DNA from 3 places in the Alkalihalobacillus sp. MEB130 genome. Region 3 is predicted to be linked to each of the others. Evidence: a T-box and tRNA genes for the amino acid it is inferred to sense, from the RefSeq annotation. Region 3 holds a T-box; the other regions hold tRNA genes.

Region 1 (3,255 bases), on a different contig from region 3:
AACAACATGTCATAAACATGTCCCATAAACTATTTGTAGAGAAAGGATTTCAAGCAACGTCCATTCAAGACATTTTAGAATACAGTGGAATTTCAAAGGGAACTTTTTATAATTACTTTTCTTCAAAAAACGAGTTAATAATGGCTCTCTTTAGAACGTTTTATAAAAAGATGGAAAAAGAACGAAATGAATTGCTTATAGGTGAAGATCCTTCTGATATCGAAATTTTCGTTAAGCAATTTGAATTTCAATTAAATACAAACAAAAAGAACAAAGTTTTTACTCTGTATGAAGAAGTCCTCTTCTCAACCGACGAGGAACTCAAAGCCTTTATAAAACGAGGCCAAATTCGAACGATACAATGGGTCTATCGACGATTTCAGGATATTTTTGGTAAAGATAAGGAACCTTATTTACTCGATTGCGCGATTATGTTTTTAGGCATTCTCCATCAAAACATGAAGTATTACACAATGGAACATCAGTCCAATACGAGTACATATCAGGTTGTGCGTTATAGTGTAAAACGAATGGAAAAAATGGTTCAAGAACTAGCTCAATCAAATGAACAACTAAATAAACCTGAACTTTTAAATAAATGGCTTCCTTCTATAGAACTAGAGGGAACGAATCTCCAAGCACAGATTAGTGAAGTCATTACCGCTTTGAGGATTTCAATAATAAACCATGAAGAGAAAGAAAGAAATTTGGAACTTTTACATTTCCTCCAAGAGGAACTCACTCACAATTCTCCTCGTGAATTTCTTATTGAAAGTGTGATCGATTCATTAAAAAACACCTTATCTTCAGTTCATCAAGAGCAATTCGCTTCTCTTGACCGTCTCGTTTCTAAATACTTTAATTGTGAGAAGGGAAATTAGGGTAGGTATCGTTTCATGTTTAATTAGAGGAAATGAAATGAAAAAGAGCACAATCCAATTAGTTTGGATTGTGCTCTTTTTCTATGAATGCGGGTGAAGGGAGTCGAACCCCCACGTCAAAAGACACTAGATCCTAAGTCTAGCGCGTCTGCCAATTCCGCCACACCCGCGAAATAAGTGGTGCCGGCCAGAGGACTTGAACCCCCAACCTACTGATTACAAGTCAGTTGCTCTACCAATTGAGCTAGGCCGGCATATGGTGGAGGATGACGGGATCGAACCGCCGACCCCCTGCTTGTAAGGCAGGTGCTCTCCCAGCTGAGCTAATCCTCCATATAATTGGTGACCCGTACGGGATTCGAACCCGTGTTACCGCCGTGAAAGGGCGGTGTCTTAACCGCTTGACCAACGGGCCACTAGAAATAAAGCATGTCATGGCGGAGAAGGAGGGATTTGAACCCTCGCGCCGCGTAAACGACCTACACCCTTAGCAGGGGCGCCCCTTCAGCCACTTGGGTACTTCTCCATATCTCAGTTATTACGTTTTACTGTGGAATGGTGGGCCTGAGTGGACTCGAACCACCGACCTCACGCTTATCAGGCGTGCGCTCTAACCAGCTGAGCTACAGGCCCACAGTAATTTTATAAGAGCGGGTGATGAGAATCGAACTCACGACATCAGCTTGGAAGGCTGAGGTTTTACCACTAAACTACACCCGCATGTTAACTAGATTTGTATCATAAAATTGACTCCGCCCAAACATGTCTCTTCCTCTTCTAGCAATTCTCAGAAGCAAATGCGTCGAGACAACTCGTAGCTTATTCGGCAGAAGCGTTGCTCGTGGCTGAGGTTTTACCACTAAACTACACCCGCATGTTAACTAGATTTGTATCATAAAATTGAATCCGCCCAAACATGTCTCTTCCTCTTCTAGCAATTCTCAGAAGCAAATGCGTCGAGACAACTCGTAGCTTATTCGGCAGAAGCATTGCTCGTGGCTGAGGTTTTACCACTAAACTACACCCGCATATTACATTATTTGACTCTCTGGTCGGGAAGACAGGATTTGAACCTGCGACCCCCTGGTCCCAAACCAGGTGCTCTACCAAGCTGAGCCACTTCCCGTAATATGGCGCGCCCTGAGAGATTCGAACTCCCGACCTTTTGATTCGTAGTCAAACACTCTATCCAGCTGAGCTAAGGGCGCTTATTTAATTGGTGCCGAGGGCCGGACTTGAACCGGCACGGTAGTCACCTACCGCAGGATTTTAAGTCCTGTGTGTCTGCCAATTCCACCACCCCGGCAAGGCAGATACTTGTAAATTAATGAAGGCGGTACCCGGATTTGAACCGGGGATCAAGGTTTTGCAGACCCGTGCCTTACCACTTGGCTATACCGCCATTATTGTAAAAGAGCGGAAGACGAGATTCGAACTCGCGACCCCCACCTTGGCAAGGTGGTGTTCTACCACTGAACTACTTCCGCATTGGCTGGGCTAGCAGGATTCGAACCTACGCATGACGGAATCAAAATCCGTTGCCTTACCGCTTGGCGATAGCCCAATACATTGTAGTAATATGGGGCGACTGATGGGAATCGAACCCACGAATGCCGGAACCACAATCCGGTGCGTTAACCACTTCGCCACAATCGCCACGTTAATCATATTGGCAGGGGCAGTAGGAATCGAACCCACACCGGAGGTTTTGGAGACCTCTGTTCTACCGTTAAACTATGCCCCTAAATGGTGGAGCCTAGCGGGATCGAACCGCTGACCTCCTGCGTGCAAGGCAGGCGCTCTCCCAGCTGAGCTAAGGCCCCATTTACGAAAACAGTAAAAGTAATCACTCGAACAATTAATACTATACCACAGCATCTTATTCCACGCAACTATTTTTATTGTTTTTATTTTTTGTCCTTCACGAATTTTTATTTTATCATAAACTTAATAACATACAAGTCTTTAGTTAAAAAATCTTAATCAAACTGCCGGTATCCCATCCACTCTAACTAAATAAGTGGAGGGAAATCAAAAAATATGTCAGTATGTTGTACAGATAACTAATATAAGGAGAGAAATGAGTACATTACGTTATAATAAATAGAGAAACTGTCAAATAGGAGTGAGAACACTGAAAACTATAGCTGTTATAGGTGGGGGGATTACTGGCCTAACCACGATGTATTATTTACAAAAATTATTACGTGAACACCAAATACAAGCGAAGTTAACGTTAATAGAGAAAAAGGAATATCTAGGAGGGAAAATTAACACGGTTTTAAATGAGGAATTTATTATGGAGACAGGAGCGGACTCCATCGTTGCAAGACACGAAAGCGTCATGCCCTTAGTCGAAGATCTACAGTTACAA
Region 2 (3,255 bases), on a different contig from region 3:
TCAAAATACCCATGTGCCCCTGCACCACGAGCATGAACGACACGCTCAGGAATGCGCTCACGATCAAAATGACTAATTTTCTCTAAAAAATCATAGTTCTCAAGCGTTGTAGGACCACGATTTCCAACAGTACGGACATTCTGATTATTCGTAACAGGATGTCCTTGCCTATTCGTTAACGTGTCCTCTGTCTCATTGGATCCAGTAGGTTTGTTATTCTCTTCCAAATGTATTCCCTCCTTTTACTTACAGTTACCAATATGTCCAACTACATTTTATTCAAAACAAAAATTGGAAAACTTTCTCAAACAAAAAAGGGTGCCTCAAAGGTCCGATTAAAGACCTGTAAGAGACAACCCTATTTCCTTATTCTATAATTAGTTCAAAACTGGTTTCGCATAAATAATATATCGATCTGGTGCGGCTCCAACAAAATTAAACGGATAACATGTCGATAACGTTAAAATCTCATCTGGAGCGGTAGACCGAATCACTGTACGATCATCAGCATCAACAATTTCAGACTCGTACATTTCATAAGTAAATTCGCCGTACGGCATTTTTACGATAAACTCATCTCCATTTTCTAGTTTCCCAAAATCTCGAAAAACCGTATCACGGTGACCAGAAAGTAAGATTTGATCATTCTGCCCTGGTAAAACCGTGGTTGTATAATGTCCGACTCCACGACTTAATTCATCTTCATCAGTACCAGAAATGATAGGAATCTCTTTTTCTAACCGCGGAATATATAACGCACCAATCACATCTCCATCTATAAAATCCATATCATCAGCCGTCATCACTTCCTCTTTCGATTCAGCTAAAATTTTCTGAGCCTCAGCCATAGATTCATTTTGTTTTGTATACGTCTGATATAATTCAAACCCACCAAAAGCTAAAAATCCTAACCCAAGAAGAATAATGATGCGTGCAAGTACTTTCATAATAAAGTCGCTCCTTTTGATCAATCCAACTAGTCTTCTCTCATTATAGCTATATTCTAGTACTAAGTACATAGATTGTGGTTCCTCTAAATGTACCTTCCCCCCAAACGGACACCAGTTCCGCTATTTCACAAAAAACTAACTTTTGAAAGATTTGCCGGACACAGAATCCGCTATTTGCAAAAAATCCGTACATAGACACCCTTATAACACGAAATAGCGGAACCATAGTCCGCATACCATCGTAAAATAACTGCTTTGTCACAGATAACGGAACGTGAGTCCGCTTGATATAGGAGAAGGATCTGTTCCTCCACCCATAATAAAAAAGAAAGCAGACCAACATAACGTCGATCTGCTTTCTTCTTACCAAATTGAATGCGGGTGAAGGGAGTCGAACCCCCACGTCATAAGACACTAGATCCTAAGTCTAGCGCGTCTGCCAATTCCGCCACACCCGCCTATTCAAGATTAAAAAATGGTGAGCCATGAAGGACTCGAACCTTCGACCCTCTGATTAAAAGTCAGATGCTCTACCAACTGAGCTAATGGCTCTTGCTGTTTATACAATGAAGTAACTCATGATGATTACGGACGATGTGTCGCTTCGTTCGTATACCTGTTCTTTCCTCTCCAAGTAAAGCTCTGTTGCTACTTGCGTCAGAACAACTCGAAGCAGTTCAAGAAGCTTTGCTCGTAACTTAGCTAATGGCTCTTGCTGTTTATTCAATGAAGTAACTCATGACACTTCAGAAGATAAATAATTAGATATGGTGGAGGATGACGGGATCGAACCGCCGACCCCCTGCTTGTAAGGCAGGTGCTCTCCCAGCTGAGCTAATCCTCCAGTTATTGGTGACCCGTACGGGATTCGAACCCGTGTTACCGCCGTGAAAGGGCGGTGTCTTAACCGCTTGACCAACGGGCCATTTCTTCGCTCCACAGATAGGAATCAAACCTTCAACGCTGAGGTGCTGTGGAATAATATGGGCCTGAGTGGACTCGAACCACCGACCTCACGCTTATCAGGCGTGCGCTCTAACCAGCTGAGCTACAGGCCCACAGTACTTTCTTAAGAGCGGGTGATGAGAATCGAACTCACGACATCAGCTTGGAAGGCTGAGGTTTTACCACTAAACTACACCCGCATGTTGACTTGATTGTATCATAAAATTGAAACCGCCCAAACATGTCTCTTCCTCTTCTAGTAATTCACAGAAGCAAATGCGTCGAGACAACTCGCAGCTTATTCGGCAGAAGCATTGCTCGTGGCTGAGGTTTTACCACTAAACTACACCCGCATGTTACAGTTATGGTCGGGAAGACAGGATTTGAACCTGCGACCCCCTGGTCCCAAACCAGGTGCTCTACCAAGCTGAGCCACTTCCCGTATATATTTTAAAAACGCGCCCTGAGAGATTCGAACTCCCGACCTTTTGATTCGTAGTCAAACACTCTATCCAGCTGAGCTAAGGGCGCATATCAAAATGGTGCCGAGGGCCGGACTTGAACCGGCACGGTAGTCACCTACCGCAGGATTTTAAGTCCTGTGTGTCTGCCAATTCCACCACCCCGGCTAGGACTTTAAGAAAATAATAAATAAAAGAGCGGAAGACGAGATTCGAACTCGCGACCCCCACCTTGGCAAGGTGGTGTTCTACCACTGAACTACTTCCGCATGTAATAGGTACCCTAATTTACAAATAATGGCGGAGGAAGAGGGATTCGAACCCCCGCGCGGTTTAACCCGCCTGTCGGTTTTCAAGACCGATCCCTTCAGCCGGACTTGGGTATTCCTCCAATATTAGTAAAACTATCAATTAAGGTACATATAATAGCGGCGGAGGGAGTCGAACCCACGACCTCACGGGTATGAACCGTACGCTCTAGCCAGCTGAGCTACACCGCCACAATATCTATGAAAATGGTGGAGCCTAGCGGGATCGAACCGCTGACCTCCTGCGTGCAAGGCAGGCGCTCTCCCAGCTGAGCTAAGGCCCCAATATCACAGAACAAAATAGGACTAACTGTGTTAGTCCTATAAAAGCCTGGCAACGTCCTACTCTCACAGGGGGAAGCCCCCAACTACCATCGGCGCAAAAGAGCTTAACGACCGTGTTCGGCATGGGAACGGGTGTGACCTCTTCGCTATCGCCACCAGACTTTTAAGAGAACAGTTCTCTCAAAACTAGATAATGCTTTTAGAAACGTATCAAGAATATATTGGATAAGTCCTCGACCGATTAGTATCTGTCAGCTCCACGTGTCGCCACGCTTCCACACCAGACCTATCAACCTCATCATCTCT
Region 3 (3,255 bases):
TGGTATGAAACGTGTTTAGAAAAAGAGAAATATCGAACAGTTCTTTGTCACGGCCGTGTCAATCGCTCACACTCCTTTTTTACAGCAGACAATGAGCCATTATTGCTCAATTTTGAGCGAGCCGGAATTGATACTCCGTCAAGAGATTTAGCTAGTTTCTGTAGGTATAGCTTTAAGCATGCTTATTGGGTGGAAGAAGAGGTATTGCAATGGTTTGTTAACTATGAAAGACACTTGCCATTGCTAGAAGAAGAAAAACATTTGATGTGTGCCTATTTAAATTTTCCAGAGCCGATTGCGTTTGCTGTAGATTCATATTTAAAGAACAAAGGTTCTGCAAGAGAATTTGAGCATGTGCAAAGGTTAGAAAAGCGTTTAACATCGATGCGCAGAGTTCAGAGATTAACGCAAAAGCTAATTGTCGTAGAGCAGCAAGCACAACAAGAAATGCAAGCTGATCAATAATAGAGGTTGTCTTCAATTCAAGTTTCAGACCCCCGAGTAACCAGTATAGGAACGAACTGTACTGAAATAGGGAAGGGGGTCAGATTCTTATGAGACAATCTCTTTTTTTATATTAGACGCAAAGTAATGGAAAAGTACATAACGATCATGAGTGTAAGTAGTATCATATCAAAAGTAGTTGGCAAAAGAAGCGTGCGTAATAATTGAAAACAAATGAGAGGAACGAGAATTTGTGCAAAGATCGCTCGTATTTTTAGCCACCAACCTGGGCGGTTATGGTGATGATGATGGAAACGCCCAAAACGTCGACGCATCGTAACACCTTCTTTCAATAGACTCCATACTTTACGGTATGCACGAATCTAATAGATGTGCAAGCACTTAGGCAAAAGCCTACAATGAAAACGAAAAGGTATAGAAACGAAAAAAATAGGCGATGCTTTTATTGACGAATGAACCAAATTCGAGATAAAATATAAAAACATAAAGAACTGCCTTGAATAGGAAGAGTAAAATCCGAACCTTTCAGAGAGAGAAATCAGTAGCTGAGAGATTTCTTAAGATGTACGATTTGAATGTCGCCTAGGAGCAGCTATCGTGAAACGTCAACGACATGTAAGGATAGCCGGCCACTGACCGTTATCAGATTGAGTGTGTAGCACATGAACTTTTTTGTGTTGCAAACAAAGGTGGTACCGCGAGCAAACTTTCTTCGTCCTTTGGATGGAGGGGTTTTTTTTATTTGTTTGAATTTAAGGAGGAAGAACGAATGAGTGATGAAAAACTAACGATGCCTACAAAGTACAATCCGCAAGAAACAGAAGCAAAATGGTATTCGTTTTGGAAAGATGGGAAATTTTTTGAAGCAACTGGCGATGAATCGAAACAACCGTACTCCATTGTCATTCCCCCGCCAAACGTAACAGGGAAGTTGCATTTAGGTCATGCATGGGATACAACGTTGCAAGATATTCTTGCCCGAGTAAAAAGAATGCAAGGCTATGACACGCTCTGGCTACCAGGAATGGACCATGCCGGTATTGCGACTCAGGCAAAAGTAGAAGGGAAACTAAAAGAAGAAGGACTAAGTCGTTACGATTTAGGACGCGAAAAATTCCTAGAGAAATCTTGGGAATGGAAAGAAGAATATGCATCGTTCATTCGCAACCAATGGTCAAAAATGGGGCTTTCACTTGATTACTCTCGTGAACGATTCACATTAGATGAAGGCTTGTCAAAAGCAGTTCGCGAAGTGTTCGTTAAGCTTTATGAAAAAGGCTTAATCTACAGAGGCGAATATATTATTAACTGGGATCCACAAACGAAAACAGCTCTATCAGACATCGAAGTAATCTATCAAGATGTTCAAGGTGCATTTTATCATATGAACTATCCGTTAACAGACGGAAGTGGCTCCATTGAAGTGGCAACCACTCGTCCTGAAACGATGCTTGGTGATACAGCAGTGGCCGTTCATCCAGAAGATGAGCGCTACAAACATTTGATTGGAAAGACGGTTACCCTCCCAATTACAGGTCGAGAAATTCCGATTGTCGCAGATGACTATGTTGATATGGAATTTGGCTCAGGTGCAGTGAAGATTACACCAGCACATGACCCGAATGATTTTGAAATTGGAAACCGTCACAACCTTGAGCGCATTCTAGTTATGAATGAGGATGGAACGATGAATGCCAAAGCAGGAAAATACCAAGGAATGGATCGCTTTGAATGCCGTAAACAACTAGTTAAAGACTTACAAGAAGAAGGCATTCTTTTCAAAATTGAAGAGCATATGCATTCTGTTGGTCACTCTGAGCGTAGTGGGGCAGTTGTAGAACCATATTTATCAACGCAATGGTTTGTAAAAATGCAACCACTTGCTGATGCGGCGATTGATTTGCAAAACTCAGAAGACAAAGTTAACTTTGTGCCGGACCGTTTTGAAAAAACATACTTACGCTGGATGGAAAACATTCGTGATTGGTGTATTTCCAGACAACTTTGGTGGGGACATCGAATTCCTGCTTGGTATCATAAAGAAACAGGGGAAGTGTATGTTGGACACGAGGCGCCTGAAGATGCAGAAAACTGGAAACAAGATGAAGATGTTTTAGATACGTGGTTTAGTTCTGCTTTATGGCCGTTTTCAACAATGGGATGGCCAGACGAAACATCTCCTGATTATGAGAGATTTTATTCTACGAATGTTTTAGTAACGGGGTATGACATTATTTTCTTCTGGGTATCTCGTATGATCTTTCAAGGACTTGAATTTACAGGCAAACGTCCATTTGATGATGTACTTATTCACGGTCTTGTTCGTGACTCAGAAGGCCGTAAGATGAGTAAATCACTTGGGAACGGGGTAGACCCAATGGATGTTATCGACAAATACGGTGCCGATTCATTACGATTCTTCTTATCTACCGGTAGTTCCCCGGGAAATGACTTGCGATTCTACTGGGAAAAAGTCGAATCAACGTGGAACTTTGGAAATAAGATTTGGAACGCCTCTCGTTTCGCTCTAATGAACATGGAAGGCTTAAAGTATGAGGAAATTGATTTAAGTGGTGAAAAGACGATTGCTGATAAATGGATTCTTACTCGTTTACAAGAAACAATCGCTGATGTAACACGTCTAATTGATGCGTATGAATTTGGTGAAGTTGGACGTCTTTTATATAACTTTATCTGGGATGACTTCTGTGATTGGTACATTGAAATGGCAAAGTTGCCATTATACGGAGAAGACGAAGAAGCGAAGAAAACGACAAGATCTGTTCTAGC

Evidence for each region. The T-box of region 3 lies ahead of N0O92_RS04625 (valine--tRNA ligase). A T-box ahead of a tRNA ligase gene usually reads a tRNA of that ligase, here a tRNA-Val.
Region 1: it has a tRNA-Val gene. The T-box ahead of N0O92_RS04625 (valine--tRNA ligase) is inferred to sense a tRNA for this amino acid. The anticodon was not compared.
Region 2: it has a tRNA-Val gene. The T-box ahead of N0O92_RS04625 (valine--tRNA ligase) is inferred to sense a tRNA for this amino acid. The anticodon was not compared.

What each region holds. Positions count from the first base shown of each region.
Region 1 covers NZ_JAOANA010000013.1:89,743-92,997, forward strand. Annotated here, with positions in the region: gene N0O92_RS14190 (TetR/AcrR family transcriptional regulator) at 1-881, shown strand, start outside; tRNA gene N0O92_RS14195 (tRNA-Leu) at 970-1,051, opposite strand; tRNA gene N0O92_RS14200 (tRNA-Thr) at 1,060-1,135, opposite strand; tRNA gene N0O92_RS14205 (tRNA-Val) at 1,139-1,214, opposite strand; tRNA gene N0O92_RS14210 (tRNA-Glu) at 1,222-1,296, opposite strand; tRNA gene N0O92_RS14215 (tRNA-Ser) at 1,317-1,407, opposite strand; tRNA gene N0O92_RS14220 (tRNA-Ile) at 1,438-1,514, opposite strand; tRNA gene N0O92_RS14225 (tRNA-Gly) at 1,531-1,601, opposite strand; tRNA gene N0O92_RS14230 (tRNA-Pro) at 1,931-2,007, opposite strand; tRNA gene N0O92_RS14235 (tRNA-Arg) at 2,013-2,089, opposite strand; tRNA gene N0O92_RS14240 (tRNA-Leu) at 2,099-2,187, opposite strand; tRNA gene N0O92_RS14245 (tRNA-Cys) at 2,213-2,283, opposite strand; tRNA gene N0O92_RS14250 (tRNA-Gly) at 2,297-2,368, opposite strand; tRNA gene N0O92_RS14255 (tRNA-Gln) at 2,371-2,445, opposite strand; tRNA gene N0O92_RS14260 (tRNA-His) at 2,462-2,537, opposite strand; tRNA gene N0O92_RS14265 (tRNA-Trp) at 2,552-2,625, opposite strand; tRNA gene N0O92_RS14270 (tRNA-Ala) at 2,629-2,704, opposite strand; gene N0O92_RS14275 (protoporphyrinogen oxidase) at 3,016-3,255, shown strand, end outside.
Region 2 covers NZ_JAOANA010000048.1:32-3,286, reverse strand. Annotated here, with positions in the region: gene katX (catalase KatX) at 1-227, opposite strand, end outside; gene N0O92_RS23420 (class D sortase) at 378-947, opposite strand; tRNA gene N0O92_RS23415 (tRNA-Leu) at 1,327-1,408, opposite strand; tRNA gene N0O92_RS23410 (tRNA-Lys) at 1,427-1,502, opposite strand; gene N0O92_RS23405 (hypothetical protein) at 1,510-1,677, opposite strand; tRNA gene N0O92_RS23400 (tRNA-Val) at 1,719-1,794, opposite strand; tRNA gene N0O92_RS23395 (tRNA-Glu) at 1,801-1,875, opposite strand; tRNA gene N0O92_RS23390 (tRNA-Ile) at 1,935-2,008, opposite strand; tRNA gene N0O92_RS23385 (tRNA-Gly) at 2,025-2,095, opposite strand; tRNA gene N0O92_RS23380 (tRNA-Pro) at 2,261-2,337, opposite strand; tRNA gene N0O92_RS23375 (tRNA-Arg) at 2,353-2,426, opposite strand; tRNA gene N0O92_RS23370 (tRNA-Leu) at 2,436-2,524, opposite strand; tRNA gene N0O92_RS23365 (tRNA-Gly) at 2,554-2,625, opposite strand; tRNA gene N0O92_RS23360 (tRNA-Ser) at 2,655-2,747, opposite strand; tRNA gene N0O92_RS23355 (tRNA-Met) at 2,783-2,856, opposite strand; tRNA gene N0O92_RS23350 (tRNA-Ala) at 2,873-2,948, opposite strand; rRNA gene rrf (5S ribosomal RNA) at 2,994-3,109, opposite strand; partial or broken rRNA gene N0O92_RS23340 (23S ribosomal RNA) at 3,171-3,255, opposite strand, start outside.
Region 3 covers NZ_JAOANA010000003.1:216,876-220,130, forward strand. Annotated here, with positions in the region: gene ysxE (spore coat protein YsxE) at 1-465, shown strand, start outside; gene N0O92_RS04620 (hypothetical protein) at 573-779, opposite strand; T-box leader at 953-1,188, shown strand; gene N0O92_RS04625 (valine--tRNA ligase) at 1,235-3,255, shown strand, end outside.